One region of the Leucobacter sp. UCD-THU genome, then DNA from elsewhere that is predicted to be linked to it. Evidence: predicted binding sites of a transcription regulator. Region 1 holds the regulator's gene; the other holds the start of a gene.
The links. The regulator HrcA, encoded in region 1, represses chaperone genes, less so after heat shock. The targets are predictions, from matches to a motif close to TTNGCACTCGNNNNNNNCGAGTGCNAA.
Positions count from the first base shown of each region.

Region 2: the regulator HrcA is predicted to act here: its motif matches at 2,173-2,199, upstream of groES (co-chaperone GroES).

Region 1 covers NZ_KB714604.1:366,735-373,900, reverse strand. Annotated here, with positions in the region: gene H490_RS29170 (PhoH family protein) at 1-482, opposite strand, end outside; gene H490_RS29165 (histidine triad nucleotide-binding protein) at 494-844, opposite strand; gene H490_RS29160 (16S rRNA (uracil(1498)-N(3))-methyltransferase) at 905-1,672, opposite strand; gene dnaJ (molecular chaperone DnaJ) at 1,680-2,777, opposite strand; gene hrcA (heat-inducible transcriptional repressor HrcA) at 2,848-3,885, opposite strand; gene hemW (radical SAM family heme chaperone HemW) at 4,057-5,295, opposite strand; gene H490_RS32860 (DUF1990 family protein) at 5,276-6,133, opposite strand; gene lepA (translation elongation factor 4) at 6,144-7,166, opposite strand, start outside.
Region 2 covers NZ_KB714605.1:176,528-183,693, reverse strand. Annotated here, with positions in the region: partial or broken gene H490_RS32765 (THUMP-like domain-containing protein) at 1-153, opposite strand, end outside; gene H490_RS30260 (DUF4190 domain-containing protein) at 1,116-1,568, opposite strand; gene H490_RS30255 (DUF4190 domain-containing protein) at 1,615-2,025, opposite strand; gene groES (co-chaperone GroES) at 2,280-2,576, shown strand; gene H490_RS30245 (zinc-binding dehydrogenase) at 2,777-3,811, shown strand; gene H490_RS31255 (PaaI family thioesterase) at 3,808-4,242, shown strand; gene H490_RS0116425 (class I adenylate-forming enzyme family protein) at 4,266-5,819, shown strand; gene H490_RS30235 (GntR family transcriptional regulator) at 5,791-6,435, opposite strand; gene H490_RS30230 (ABC transporter substrate-binding protein) at 6,560-7,166, shown strand, end outside.

The sequences.
Region 1 (7,166 bases):
TAGGTCTTGCCCGTACCGGCGGGGCCGATGCCGAAGACGATGGTGTGGTCGTCGATGGCGTCGACGTAGGCCCGCTGCCCGCGGGTCTGGGGCCTCACGGCGTGTCCGCGCACCGTGAGGATCGGTTCGCTGAGCACCTGCGCCGCGGTGGGACCGTTGCCCTCGTGCACCATTCGGGTGACCTCTTTCACATCGTGGCGCGAGACGGCGCCGCTGAGCTTCGCGATCTGCAGGATCTCCTCGACCACCTGCTCCGCCGTGCGCACGGCTGAGGCGGGGCCCCGCATGGTGAGCACCTGATCGCGGGCATGGAACGAGACGAGCGGATGCTGCGCCTCGAGGTCGGCGATGAGCTGGTCGCGGTGGCCGAGGAAGGACGCCAGGTCGACGCCCGCCAGCAGCACCGTGCGCTGCAGCTCGGGTTCGGAACCCGCCTGCGGGGCTCTGCCTTCGCCCGTCGATCGCGCGTCAGTCGAGTTCACGGACTCCCTCTCTAGGATCCAATGAGCGAGCGCTCCTCGAACTCGCCGGCGAGCACGTGCGCGTGCACGTGGAACACCGTCTGACCCGCGCTCGCCCCGTTGTTGAAGATGATCCTGAACTCGCCGTTCGCGCGCTCGTCGGCGAGGCGCTTCGCGACGGCGATCATCTCGGCGAGCAGCTCGGGATCGGCCGCCGCGAGCTCGGCGACGTTCTCGTACTGCGAGGTCTTGGGGATCACGAGGATGTGCACCGGCGCCTGCGGCGCGATGTCGGGGAACGCGATGACGCGCTCGGTCTCCGCGAGGATCTCGACCGGGATCTCGCCGGAGGCGATCTTGCCGAAGATGGTGTCCTGTGCCATGGGTCCAGTCTAACGCCGCGCCGCCGAGAGCCGGGCGTGCGCCGCCGACACTCGCACGCGCTACCAGCGCCCGAGGGCCGCGCCGAGCACCGCGAGCGCTGCCGGGCCGGCCGACGATGTGCGCAGCACCGTGTCCCCGAGCACGAGCACACTCGCGCCGGCCGCCTCGAGCGCGTCGAGCTCGCCATCGGCGAAGCCGCCCTCGGGGCCCACGACGAGCACGATCCGCTGCGCCGAGCGGGCCGCCGCTCCCCCGGCCCACGCCACGAGGCGCCGCCCGCTCCGCGGATGCAGCGCCACGACCTCCGCGTCGGCCTCCGTCGCCATGCGGCACAGATCATCGAGCGACACGGGTGGCGCCACCCGCGGCACGCGCGCCCGCAGCGACTGCTTGGACGCCTCGCGCGCGACCCGCGCCCACTTCGCGACGCCCTTCGCCGACTTCTCGGAGCCGCCCGCGCCATCCCAGCGCGACACCGATCGCGCAGCCTGCCAGGGCACGATCTCGTCGACGCCGAACTCGGTGGCCTGCTCGACCGCGCGCTCGTCGCGGTCGCCCTTGGCGAGCGCTTGCACGAGCACGAGGCGCTGCGTCGGCTCGGGCGCCGCCTCCACCCGCTCGATGCGCACGGCGAAACGATCCTTCGCCACCTGCTCGGCCACCCCCGCGCCGAGAGTGCCTGCGCCGTCGCCCAGGAGGATCCGTTCCCCCTGGCGCAGCCGGCTCACCCGCACCGCGTGGCGCGCCTCGTCGCCCGTCACCTCGACGAGCGCGCCCGGTGCGAGCTGCCCCGCCGCGAGATCCTCGCGGTAGTAGAGGTTGGCCATCGACCGCTTACCCCTGGCGGAAGAAACGGTCGCGCAGCTTGCCGAAGAAGCCCTGCTGGAACTCGCCGAGGTGCGGCGGCTCGTCGCTGCGCAGCGAGGCGAGCTGGCGCACGAGATCCTGCTCCCGCTTCGACAGCTTGGTGGGGGTGTTCACCTGCACGGCGATCTTGAGGTCGCCGCGGTTCGTGCTGCGCAGCGCCTGGATGCCGCGCCCGCGCACCGTGAGCACGTCGCCCGACTGGGTGCCCGGTGCGACCTCGACCTCCACCTCGCCGTCGAGCGCCTGCAGCTTCGCCGCGGTGCCGAGCACCGCGTCGGTCATCGAGACCTGCATCGTGCAGAGCAGGTCGTTGCCGTCTCGGCTGAACACGTCGTGGTGCATCACGCGGAACTCGATGAACAGGTCGCCGTTGGGACCGCCGCCCGGGCCGACCTCGCCGCCGCCGCGCATCTGCAGGCGCGTGCCGGTGTCGATGCCCGAGGGGATGTCGACGGGGATCGTGCGGCGCTCGCGCACGCGGCCCTTGCCGCCGCACTCCACGCAGGGGTGCTCGATGACCGTGCCGTAGCCGTGGCAGCTGCCGCAGGGGTGCATCGTCACGACGTTGCCGAACAGCGAGCGCACCTGGCGCTGCACCTGGCCCTGGCCGCCGCACACGTCGCACGTCACCGGATGGGTGCCCGGCTGGCAGCAGCTGCCCTGGCAGACCTCGCACAGCACGGCCGTGTTGACCGTGATGTCGCGCTGCACGCCGAAGATCACGTCTTCGAGGGAGACGTCGACGCGGATCATCGCGTCGTCGCCGCGCTCGGAGCGGGGGCGGGGGCCGCGCTGCGCGCCGCCGAAGCCTCCCCCGAAGAAGGTCTCGAAGATGTCGCCGAAGCCGGCGGCGCCGCCCTGGCCGCCTCCCATGTCGTAGCGCTGCCGCTGCTCGGGGTCGCTCAGCACGTCGTAGGCGTGGGTGACGTCCTTGAAGCGCTCTGCGGCGTCGTCGCTCGGGTTCACGTCGGGGTGCAGCTCGCGCGCGAGCCGGCGGTAGGCCTTCTTGATGTCTTCGGGCGTCGCCTCGCGCGGCACGCCGAGGGTCTCGTAGTGGTCGGCCACGTTGTGCTCCTCAGGGGTGTTGTTCGGTGAAAATGACGACCGGGCGAGACGGGGCGGGCGCCCCGCCGAGCTACTGCTCCTCGCCCAGGAAGCGGTTGAGATAGCGGGCGACCGCGCGCACGGCCGCGATGTTGCCGGCGTAGTCCATGCGCAGGGGCCCCAGCACGCCGAGACGCGAGACCGAGTCGGCCTCCTGCTCGTAGCTGGACGCGATCACCGAGGTGGCCGCGAGGCCGTAGGGGGCGTTCTCGCGGCCGATCGACGCGGCGACGTCGCGGCCGTCACGGGCGAGTTCGCCGAACAGCCGCAGCAGCACCACCTGCTCCTCGATCGCCTCCAGCACCGCGGGCAGCGAGCCCGCGAACTCGCCTGGCCGCGACAGGTTGGCCGCTCCGGCCACGGCGATGCGCTCGCTGCGGTTGGCCTGCAGCTGGCTGGCCACCACCGAGAGCACCCGGCGCACCAGCTCCGCCTCGGCGGGCTGCGCCCAGCCGTCGACGCCTTCGACGAGGCCCGTCACGGCGGCGACGGCCGTCTCCACGTCGGATCCCACCGCGGCCTCGGCGATCCGCTGCCTGAGACCGTGCACCCAGGCCTCGGTCACCTGCGAGGCCGGCAGCCACGCCACCTGCTGCTCGACGACGCCGCTGCCGAGGATGAGCACGCACAGCACCCGGTCCTCGCCGACCGCGACGAGATCGATGTGGCGCACCACTGTGCGCCGCAGCGACGGGTACTGGGCGACGGCCACCTGGTTGGTGAGCTGCGCGAGCAGCCGCACGGTGCGGGCCATCACGTCGTCGAGGTCGCTCGACTCGCCCAGGAAGCGCTCGATGGCGGATCGCTGCGCCGCGCTGACCGGGCGGATCGTCGCGAGCGTGTCGACGTAGAGCCGGTAGCCCTTGTCGGTGGGCACGCGCCCGGAGGAGGTGTGGGGCTGGGCGATCAGCTCGTCCTCTTCGAGCAGCGCCATGTCGTTGCGGATCGTGGCGGCGGAGACGCCGAAGCTGTGGCGGTCGACGATCGCCTTGGATCCGACGGGCTCATTGGAGGAGACGTAGTCGCTCACGATCGCGTGCAGCACCGCCAGGCTGCGCTCCGACACCATGTGACGCCTCTCCTTCTTGGCACTCGCCAACTCAGAGTGCCAAGTCTATCGCAGGCCGCACCGCGCTGCCGGCAGCGAATCACGCCGTCGGCGAAACCCAGCACGCGGGTGCGGCGGGAAGCGGCAGGGACCGGCCGCGACCCCCGAGCCGTCGGAAGCCGATCAGGACCGTCAGCCGAGGAGGCGGTGCACGACAGTGTCGGCGAGCAGGCGACCGCGCAGCGTGGGCACCACGCGCGCGATCCGCCCCGGCCCGGCGATCGCGGCCCGGCCGTCGATGAGCCCGTCGGCGATGAGCTGCGGGATCGCGCGGCGCTCATCGGGCCGCAGCACCTCGGCGGGCAGACCGTCGGCGATCCGCGTCTCCAGCAGCACGCGCTCCTCGCGGCGCGCGTCCTCGCTCAGCGTCTCGCGCGCGTGCGCCGGCGAGATCCCCGCCTCGATGCGCTGGGCGTAGGCGCCGGGGTGCTTCACGTTCCACCAGCGCACGCCGCCGATGTGGCTGTGGGCGCCAGGGCCGGCCGCCCACCAGTCCTCGCCCGTCCAGTACGAGAGGTTGTGCCGCGAGCGGGTCTGGGGGGTGCGCGACCAGTTGCTGATCTCGTACCAGGAGAAGCCCGCGGCGGCGAAGCGGGCGTCGGCGAGCTCGTACATCTCGGCGTGCAGGTCCTCGTCGGGCTCCGGCACCTCGCCGCGCCGGATCTGCGCCGCGAGCTTCGTGCCCGCCTCCACGATCAGGGCGTAGGCCGAGATGTGATCGGGGTCGGTCGCGAGCGCCGCGTCGATCGAGCGCTCCCAGTCGGCGAGCGACTCCCCCGGCGTGCCGTAGATCAGGTCGACGCTCACCTGCAGTCCCGCCTCGCGCGCCCACCGCGTCACGAGCGGGATCCGCTCGGGCGTGTGCGTGCGGTCGAGCGTGGCGAGCACGTGCGGCACCGCCGACTGCATGCCGAAGCTGACGCGGGTGAACCCCGCCTCCGCGAGGGTCGCGAGGTAGGCCGCGTCGACCGAATCGGGGTTCGCCTCGGTCGTCACCTCGGCCCCGGGCTCGAGACCCCACTCATCGCGGATCCGGCCGAGCATCGCCGCGAGATCGCTCGCGGGCAGCAGCGTGGGCGTGCCCCCGCCGAAGAAGACCGTGGACGCCCGGCGATCCGGCACCCCCGTCCGCCGCAGCACCTCCGCGCCGAAGGCCAGTTCGCGCTGCACCTGGCCGGCGTAGTCGTCGCGGCGGGTGCCGCCGAGCTCGCTCGCCGTGTAGGTGTTGAAGTCGCAGTACCCGCAGCGCACCCGGCAGTAGGGCACGTGCACGTAGACGCCGAAGCGCCGCTCTTCGGCGCCGTCGGCGACGCCGGAGGGCAGCGAACCGTCAGCCGGGGCGGGATCGCCCTCAGGCAGAATGCTCGGCATCGTCACCCGCATCCGCGCTGTCTCGGTCCGCGACCTCGGGGGCGACGGCGGCCGGGGCATCGGCGGCGGAGTCAGAGGCTTCGGCGTCGGGCTCGGGGGCCGCTTCGCCGGCGGGCTCGGGCTCGCCGGCGGGATCGGCCGGAGTGCCCGGATCCGCTGCGATGGCGGCGGGCCCGGCGAGATCCGCGACCGGCGCCGCACCCGGTGCGAGCGCCGCGAGCTGCGCCTTCACGGCCTCGACGGCGACGCGCAGATCGGCGCGCGCCTTGAGACCGAGCAGGCCGCTCTTCGGCGCTGCGAGGAAACCGCGCGCCACCGCCCAGACGGTGTCGTCGTCACGATGCTCGATCGTGAAGAGCTGCTCGCCCACGGCGCCCGCCTCATCGCAGGTGCCCCAGGCGAAGCCCGAGCGCCGCTCCTCATCGACGGTGTAGACGATGAGCACGCTGCGCGGATCCTGCCCCGGCGCGTGCAGCACGGCCGTGGTGCCGGCCACCAGGTACGGCTCTCCGTCGGGGCCGAACTGCTCCTCGACCTCGCCGGCGGCCTGCGGCTGGCCGCCGTCGTCGAAACTCACCCCGGCGTAGCGCGCACCCGAACCGCGCACCACATCGGCGACGGCGACGCCGCTGCCGCGCTGCGCACCCCAGGTCATCAGCAGGCTCGACGCCAGCAGGTAGCGCTCCTGCCCGCTGCCCAGGCGCAGCGACTCCTCGTAGGGCGTGGTGCCCTCCGGCGGGAAGCGCAGCAGATCGGGGGCCTTCGAAGCCCCCACCGCCGCGTAGGCGACCGGCATCTCGATGTGGCTGCTGCGCCGCGCGGGCTGCTCGTTGCTCATCGTCCGCCCCTTACTTCTTCGCGGTTTCCTTGCCGTCGACATCGCCCGAGAGCGCGGCGATGAAGGCCTCCTGCGGCACTTCGACGCGGCCCACCATCTTCATGCGCTTCTTGCCCTCCTTTTGCTTCTCGAGCAGCTTGCGCTTGCGGCTGATGTCGCCGCCGTAGCACTTGGCGAGCACGTCCTTCCGGATCGCGCGGATGGTCTCGCGGGCGATGACGCGCGCGCCGATCGCGGCCTGGATGGGCACCTCGAACTGCTGGCGCGGAATCAGCTTGCGCAGCCGCTCGGCCATCATCGTGCCGTAGTGGTAGGCGTTGTCGCGGTGCACGATCGCGCTGAACGCGTCGACCTTGTCGCCCTGCAGCAGGATGTCGACCTTCACGAGGTCGGCCTCCTGCTCGCCCATCGGCTCGTAGTCGAGGCTCGCGTACCCCTGGGTGCGGCTCTTCAGGTGGTCGAAGAAGTCGAACACGATCTCGCCGAGCGGCATGCTGTAGCGCAGCTCGACGCGCTCGCCGAGATACTCCATTCCCAGGAGGCTGCCACGCCGGCTCTGGCAGAGCTCCATGATGGCGCCGACGTAGTCCTTCGGGGCGAGGATCGCGGTCTTCACGACCGGCTCGCGCACGCTCGCGATCTTGCCGTCGGGGTACTCCGACGGGTTCGTGACCGTGACCTCTTTGCCGTCGTCGGTGGTGACCTGATAGATCACGCTCGGCGCGGTGGCGATGAGATCGAGGTCGAACTCGCGGCGCAGGCGCTCCGAGATGATCTCGAGATGCAGCAGGCCGAGGAAGCCGCAGCGGAAACCGAAGCCCAGCGCCACCGACGTCTCGGGCTCGTACTGCAGGGCCGCATCCGACAGCTTCAGCTTGTCGAGGGCCTCGCGCAGGATCGGGTAGTCGCTGCCGTCGAGCGGGTACAGGCCCGAGAACACCATCGGCTTCGGGTCGGTGTAGCCCGGCAGCGGATCCTGCGCCGACTTCAGCTTGGTGGTGACCGTGTCGCCCACCTTCGACTGGCGCACATC
Region 2 (7,166 bases), on a different contig from region 1:
CTTCTTGATCTCGAGCGCGCCGATGTCGCGAGCGGCGAGGGCCCGGCGCAGATCCTTCTCGCGCGAGCTCAGGGTCTCGACGACGCGGAACGCGCTCGCGAACGGCGTCTCCACGAGCCGGTCGGCCGTGAGATAGGCGATCCCGGCCGACATCATGCCGGCGTGGAGCCGATCGGCGAGCGAGCCGATGAGGCGGGCGCGGATCACGGCGCCGTCGGGTTCGTAGAGGTACTCGCCGAGCGGGCGCACGTCGGCATCGGCGGAGTCGTGCGCGCCCGTGAGCTCTGCGGCCTCCTGGGCGCCTCGCAGCACGAGCGCGGCCCGGCGCACGCCGGGCCGGGCGAGCGCACCGAACCAGAGCCCGGTCTCGACGAGCTGCCCGTCGAGCGACACCCACTGGGCTTCGGCGTCGTCGGGGATCAGTTCGCGGTCGAGGCCGGGGCCGAGCTTCACTCCGGTGGGCCGCTCGCGCGCGAGGCCGAACGCGAAGCTCAGCGAGGGGGAGTAGTCGTCGGGCGAGGCGAGCCTGCGCGTGCCGGTGTGGCCGGCGGTGCGGCGGGCGGGATCGAGGAACACGGCTTCGGCGTCGCCCGGACCGATCGACTCGGCGTCGCCGAGGCGCACCGCGGGAGCCGCCGCTCCCAGCCGCTTCGCCGCGAGGGCGAGGTTGTGCTGCGCGAAGGCGGCGGTGAGGGGATCGAGCTCGACCGGATGCACGTCGAGACCCGCCTCGAGAAAGGCCAGGGATTCCGCGCCGATGCCGCATCCGTGGTCGGCGACCGAGCGGCAGCCGGCCGCTCGAAACCGCGCTGCGTGCAGCTCCGCCGCACGCGATCGGGTGGCCTGCTCGAGGGCCGCCCGCGTGAAGAGCATGTGCGAGGCGCTCTCGCCGAACTTGGCCGCCGCGCGCGAGCGCAGATCGGTCTGGGTGAGCGCGGCGGCGAGCAGCGCGGGATCGGCGCCCTCGGAGCGCAGGTCGCGCGCGATCCGGTCGAGTGCGCGGCCGTGCTGCAGTTCGCCGGTGATACGAGCGAGGAGCTCGCCACCCGCCGGGGTGACGAGCTCCTGCCAGCCGGGGGCTGCGATGCTCGGGGTCGGCGCGGCTGCCGCCATCGTCAGTAGCTCGAGGAGGAGGCCAGACCGATGATGAGGATCACGTAGAAGAGCACGACGATCGCGCCGATCGCGAGACCCACGTATCCGATGATGAGGCCGGCGAGCGCGAGGCCGCGGCCGCTCTCGCCGGTGCGCTCGATCTGCTTCAGCGCGATGTGGCCGCAGATGACGCCCGCCAGCGAGATGAAGAACGAGCTGATGAGTGCGATGATCGCCAGGGTGTTGGTGGGCGGCGCGGCGGCGTACGCCTGCGGGTAGGGGGCCTGCTGCGCGTAGGGCTGCTGAGCGGCGTAGGGCTGCTGAGCCTGCGGGTAGCCCGGCTGCGGCGGCGGCGCGTACTGGGGCTGCTGCGGGGCGGCGTACTGCGGCTGCTGGCCCGGGTCGCCGGGGGCGGCTGAGGCGTTCTGCTGGGGCTGGGAGGCGTCGCCCGCGGGCGGCTGGTTCTGGGACACTGCGTGTTCCTTTCGTTGGGCGGTGTACCGCGGCCGAGGCGGCGGCTCAGTAGTAGTAGTCGGATCCCGAGAAGGCGCTGCCCATGGCCGCGATCATCATGGCGATGAACCCGATGTAGACGACGATGAAGATCGCGATGAACGCGAAGTAGGCGTAGCCCACGATCAGGCCGGTGAGGGCGAGACCGCGACCGGGGTCGCCGTTGCGCTTGATCTGGTTGAGGCCCATGTGGCCGAACACGATGCCGGCGATGGGCACGAGGAAGCCGAAGATGATCGCGAGCACGGCGTAGGTGTTGGTGGCGCCGAGCGTGGTGGCCGTGGAGGCCTGGGGCCGATATGCGGCGGGCTGCTGGACCGGCTGCTGGAACTGAGGGGCCGCGGGCGCTCCCTGCGGGTTCTGCGGATATGCGGCGTGGGGCGTTCCGGGCTGCTGGGGAGGGTGTGGGGTGGTCATGACTGCTCCTCGAGCGGTTGGGGCGCCGATCCGCCGTGATGCGCATCGGCTGTCACTTCGATTCTAGGCGGCGATAGGCTGGCGTGGGCGAGTGCGTGTCGTCGGGTGACGGATCCCGTTCGCTTTGGGCGATCCGACGGCGCCGCGTTGGCACTCCCCTTGCGAGAGTGCCAACGGGGGTTCTAAACTCTGCTTAGGCGCGCTCGCATGGGGCGGGCGCGAGAGAACCTTCAGACATTGGAAAGAGGTCAACCGTGTCGGTAGCCATCAAGCCGCTCGAGGATCGTATCGTCATCAAGCAGGTCGAGGCAGAGCAGACCACCGCGTCCGGTCTGGTGATTCCGGATAGCGCCAAGGAGAAGCCGCAGGAGGGCGAGGTCGTGGCCGTGGGTCCCGGTCGCGTCGCCGACAGCGGCACCCGCATTCCGCTCGACGTGAGCGTCGGCGACGTGGTGATCTACTCGAAGTTCGGCGGCACCGAGGTGAAGGTCGGCGGCGACGACTACCTCGTGCTCTCGGCGCGCGACATCCTCGCGGTGGTCGAGCGCTGAGCGCTCCCTCCCGCACGAGGCCGGGCCCCGATCCTTCATGGATCGGGGCCCGGCCTCGTTGTATGCGTGTGCGAGGAGCCTCGCCCGAGCCGGACGGTCTCCCGCGGTCGAGGTAAAGAGTATTCAGTTTTAAGTATCAGTATTTATTTTTCTCAAAGTGATGTATTCTTCGGGTGTTGCCACTCGAAGGAGAGTCTTGAATGCGCGCTGTCGTCCTGCCCGAGCACGGGGATATCGATGTTCTGCAGATCCGTGATGACCGAGCGAGACCCGCAGCCGGGCCCGGGAGGGTGGTGCTGCGCGTCGGCGCGTCGTCGCTGAACTACCACGACATCTTCACCGTCCGCGGGATGCCGGGCATCACCATACCGATGCCCGTCGTGCCCGGTATCGACGTGGCGGGCCGCATCGTCGAGGTCGGCGAGGGCGTCGCCGCCGAGTGGGCGGTCGGAGACCGCGTCGTCGTGATGCCCTGGCTCGCCTCTCTGCCGGAGCTGGGCCTGATCGGAGAGGTGTACGATGGCGGCCTCCAGCAGTACGTGGAGGTCGACGCCCGCCTGCTGATCAGGCTTCCCGACGACGTGAGCGAGCACCTCGCGGCGGCGCTGCCCGTCGCCTACGGCACCGCGCACCGCATGGTGATCGGCAAAGGGGCGATCCGCGCGGGGGACCGCGTGCTGGTGCTCGGCGCATCCGGCGGGGTGGGCGTCGCTTGCGTGCAGCTCGCGAAGCGCCTCGGCGCGCACGTGGTCGCCGCCGTCGGAAGCGAGGAGAAGGGCCGGGCGCTCTTGGCGCTCGGGGCCGACGAAGTGCTGAACTACCGCGAAGAGGACATCTTCGCGTGGGTGGTGGAGCACCACGGCAAGCCGAGCCGCTTCGACGACCGCACCGGCATGAACGTCGTCATCAACTTCACCGGCGGAGACACGTGGCGCCCGACGCTGAAGTCGACCGCGCTCGGAGGCAGGATCCTGACGTGCGGAGCCACCGCCGGATACGCCCCCGAGGAGGACCTGCGGTACATCTGGACCTACGAGCTTCAGGTGATCGGTTCGAACGGATACGGTCCGGAGGACATCGTCGCGCTGCTGGCCGACGTGTCGGAGGGGCGCCTCGAGCCCTGCATCAGCGACGTGCTGCCGCTGAGCCAGACGGTCGAGGGACTCCGGCGGATCCGCGATCGCGAGGTGATCGGGAAGATCCTGATCGATCCCTGGGGCGACGAAGACCGATGAGCGGGGCCGAGAACGAGGCGGAGATCCTCGAACGGATCTCGGACGTGATCGACGATGCTCCGTTCCAGGCGTGGCTCCCGGCCCGGCTCACGGGGATCGACCCGGACGGATCGGTGCGTCTCAGGGTGGAGTGGGTGCCGAGCTGGGGCAACGGCGGAGACGGCGGTCACACGCACGGAGGCGTCATCGCCGCGCTGCTCGACCTCGCCGCGGAGTGCGCCGTGATGGCGGCGTTCGGCGCGGCCGCCCCGACCGTCGACCTGAACGTGCGGTTCCTCGCGCCGACTCGGGAGGAACCGCTGACGGCGACGGGTTCGCTCGTGCGGAAGGGCAGGACGCTGACGGTGGCGGAGGCGCGAGTGCTCCGAGAGGACGGAGTGCTCGTCGCGATGGCGAGCGGCGCGTTCGCGACCTTCGCGATCGCGCGGTGAAGCGGGACGAGGAGAGGCGAGAGATGGGAACCGGGAACGAATCGACTGCGTGGGAGCGGCTGCTCATCCCCGACTCGGCGGAGGCGGAGGTCATCGAGATGTCGGAGACCGGCGAGCACCGCTGCACGCTGCGCCGACTGGCTCTGCTGCGGGACCGGATGCTCTCGGAGTACTCGGCGGAGCTGAGGCCGGGCCGCGCGATCGGCATCTTCGCCGATAACGGCATCGCCTGGATCGCCGCCTTCGCCGCGGTCGTGCACGCGGGGGCGGTGCCCGTGCCGATCAGCGTGAAGCTGCCTCGGCCCGGCGTGGAGTTCATCGTCGCCGACGCCGACCTGCACACGGTGCTCGCCGACCGACCGCGCATCGCATCGCTCTCGGAGTGGGGCGTCTCGGCGCTGCCGCTGCTGGAGCCAGGCGACGCCGAAGAGCGGGGGAGCGGCGGGGCGGGGGGCGAGGCGGTGCGGCGCCCGGACGACGAGCTGGGCCTCATCCTCTACACGTCGGGCTCGACGGGGCAGCCCAAGGGTGTCGAACTCGGCAATCGCACGCTGAGGTGGATCGTCGAGACCGTCGCGCCCGCCGTCGCCCGGCCCGAGACGCGGATGCTCGTGGCGGCTCCGCTCAATCACATCGCGGCGCTCATGTTCGCCCTGTCCTGCGTCTCGCAGCGGGGAACCCTGGTCGTCATGCCGAGATTCGAGTCGCGAGCCTTCCTCGGCGCCGTGGAGCGCCACCGCGTCACCGATCTCACGGGTGTGCCGCCGATGTTCGCGATGCTGGGCAGGGAGCACGATCTCCTCGGGGAGCTGGATCTGTCGAGCGTCGCGCGCGTGACGATGGGCTCTGCGCCCTCCTCCCACGAGATGCTCGCCGAGATCGAGAGCTGGTTCCCCGGAGCGTCGGTGACGACCTCCTACGGCACCACGGAGTCGGGGCCCGGGGTGTTCGGCCCCCACCCGGACGGCCTTCCGACGCCCCTCGGGTCGGTCGGCGCCGCGCGGCGGGTGCCCCGGATCCGCCTGGTCGACTCCGACGGCGAGCCGACGAGCGGCAGAGGGGTCCTGGAGGTGCGCAGTCCCTCGATGATGATGCGCTATCGGAATCGCCCGGATCTCGTGCCTCCCATCACGTCCGACGGGTTCCATCACACGGGCGATCTGTTCGAGGTGGACGACCAGGGGTTCTTCTGGTTCGCGGGGCGCGAGGACGACGTCTTCAAGTGCGGCGGCGAGACCGTCTACCCGCAGGCGGTAGAGGAGGCGCTGGAGGCGCATCCCGCGGTCCTCTCCGCGGTCGTGCTGCCCGTGCCGGACGCGTTGAAGGGGCGGAAGCCGGTCGCGTTCGTGCTGGTCAGCCCGGGTTTCGAATTCGACGAGCGCGCCCTGCAGCAGCACGTGCTGGGCAGGCTCGAGCCGTTCGCGCACCCGCGTCGCATCTGGCCGCTCGACGCGTTCCCGCTCGCCGCGGCGAACAAGGTGGATCGGAAGCGGCTCGCAGAGGCGGCGTTTCTCGCGTGCGCCGAGGAGCGGCCCGGCCCGCCGGCCGCTACTCGACGATCGGGGCGAGCTGAGTGATGCCGCGCTGGCGGTGGCTGTCGGAGAGCGCGATGACGAGCTCGGCGTCGCCGGTCTTCACCGCCTCCAGGATCTCGGTGTGCTCGGCCAGCGCGCTCTCGAGGTGCCCGTGGTTCTCGTAGTAGAGGATGCGGTAGGGGTCGGTGCAGTCCCAGAGCTGTCTGATCAGTCGCACTTGCGCGGCGGTCGCGCCGTCGAAGACGGGGAAGTGGAACTCGCGGTTCAGCTTGGTGCTCAGGATGATGTCGCCGCCGGGAGCGGCGAGCTCTCGCTCGTGCGCCTGCTCCATCTTCCAGATGAGCTGCCGGGAGGCGCCCTGCGCGAGGGTCTGGCGGATGGCGTCGGATTCGAGGATCTCCCGGAGCCGGTAGATCTCCTCGATCTCGCGAAAGCTCAGCTTGGACACGATGTAGCTGCGGTTCGCGGTGTGCTGCAGCAGCCCGACGGCTTCGAGGGTCTTGAGCGCCTCTCTGACGGGCACGCGACTCACGCCGAGGCGCTCCGCCAGCTCGACCTGCCGGATGGCCTGTCCGGGGCGCAGCTGACCGGTGGTCAGGAGATCGCGGACCGCTTCGAGTACGTCTTCGTCGGTGGTCCCGCTGCGTGTCCTGCTCACTGTTCTCCTATCGCTCCAGCCCGTTCGGGCTTCTTAATAAAAGTGTAACATTTGCGATCCATTTATGCTTTACTGTATACACAATACGGATTTGGTAGCCAAAACTCGATGATGAGGAGAAACCATGAAAACCATCCGCGCAGTGGGCGCCGTGTTCGCCGGCGTCCTGATCGCAGCCACCGTCGCCTGTTCCGGCGGCGGCTCGCCCGCCCCGGACTCCGAGAGCGAGCAGCCGACGAAGCTGCGGCTCGCGCTCCACTGGACCTACCCCGTGGCGGAATGGGACGGGATCGTCGTCGCCGATGAGCTCGGATACTACGAGGAGGCGGGCCTCGACGTCGAGCTCCAGTTCCTCTCGGGCTCCACGGCCACCGTGCAGGCCGTCGCGGCGGGCGAGAGCGACCTCGGCCTCGCCGGCCCGGACACGATCCTGAGCGGAGTGGACTCGGGCCTCGAGTTCACGGTGGTCGCCAACCACCTGCAGCGCACCTCCTCCGGTGTCATCGCGCCGGCCGCCAGCGGCATCGAGTCGTTCGAGGACCTCGAGGGCAAGACCGTCTCGACGGCCGCGGCGAGCCCCGAGCAGGCGATGCTCCGATCGAAGCTCGCCGAGGCGGGCCTCGACTCGGAGAGCGATCTCGCGCTCTCGTTCGTGGACCCGCAGGCCAAGTGCACGGTGGTGCTCTCCGGGGCGGCCGACGCCTGCACCGGTCAGAACAACCACCACGTGA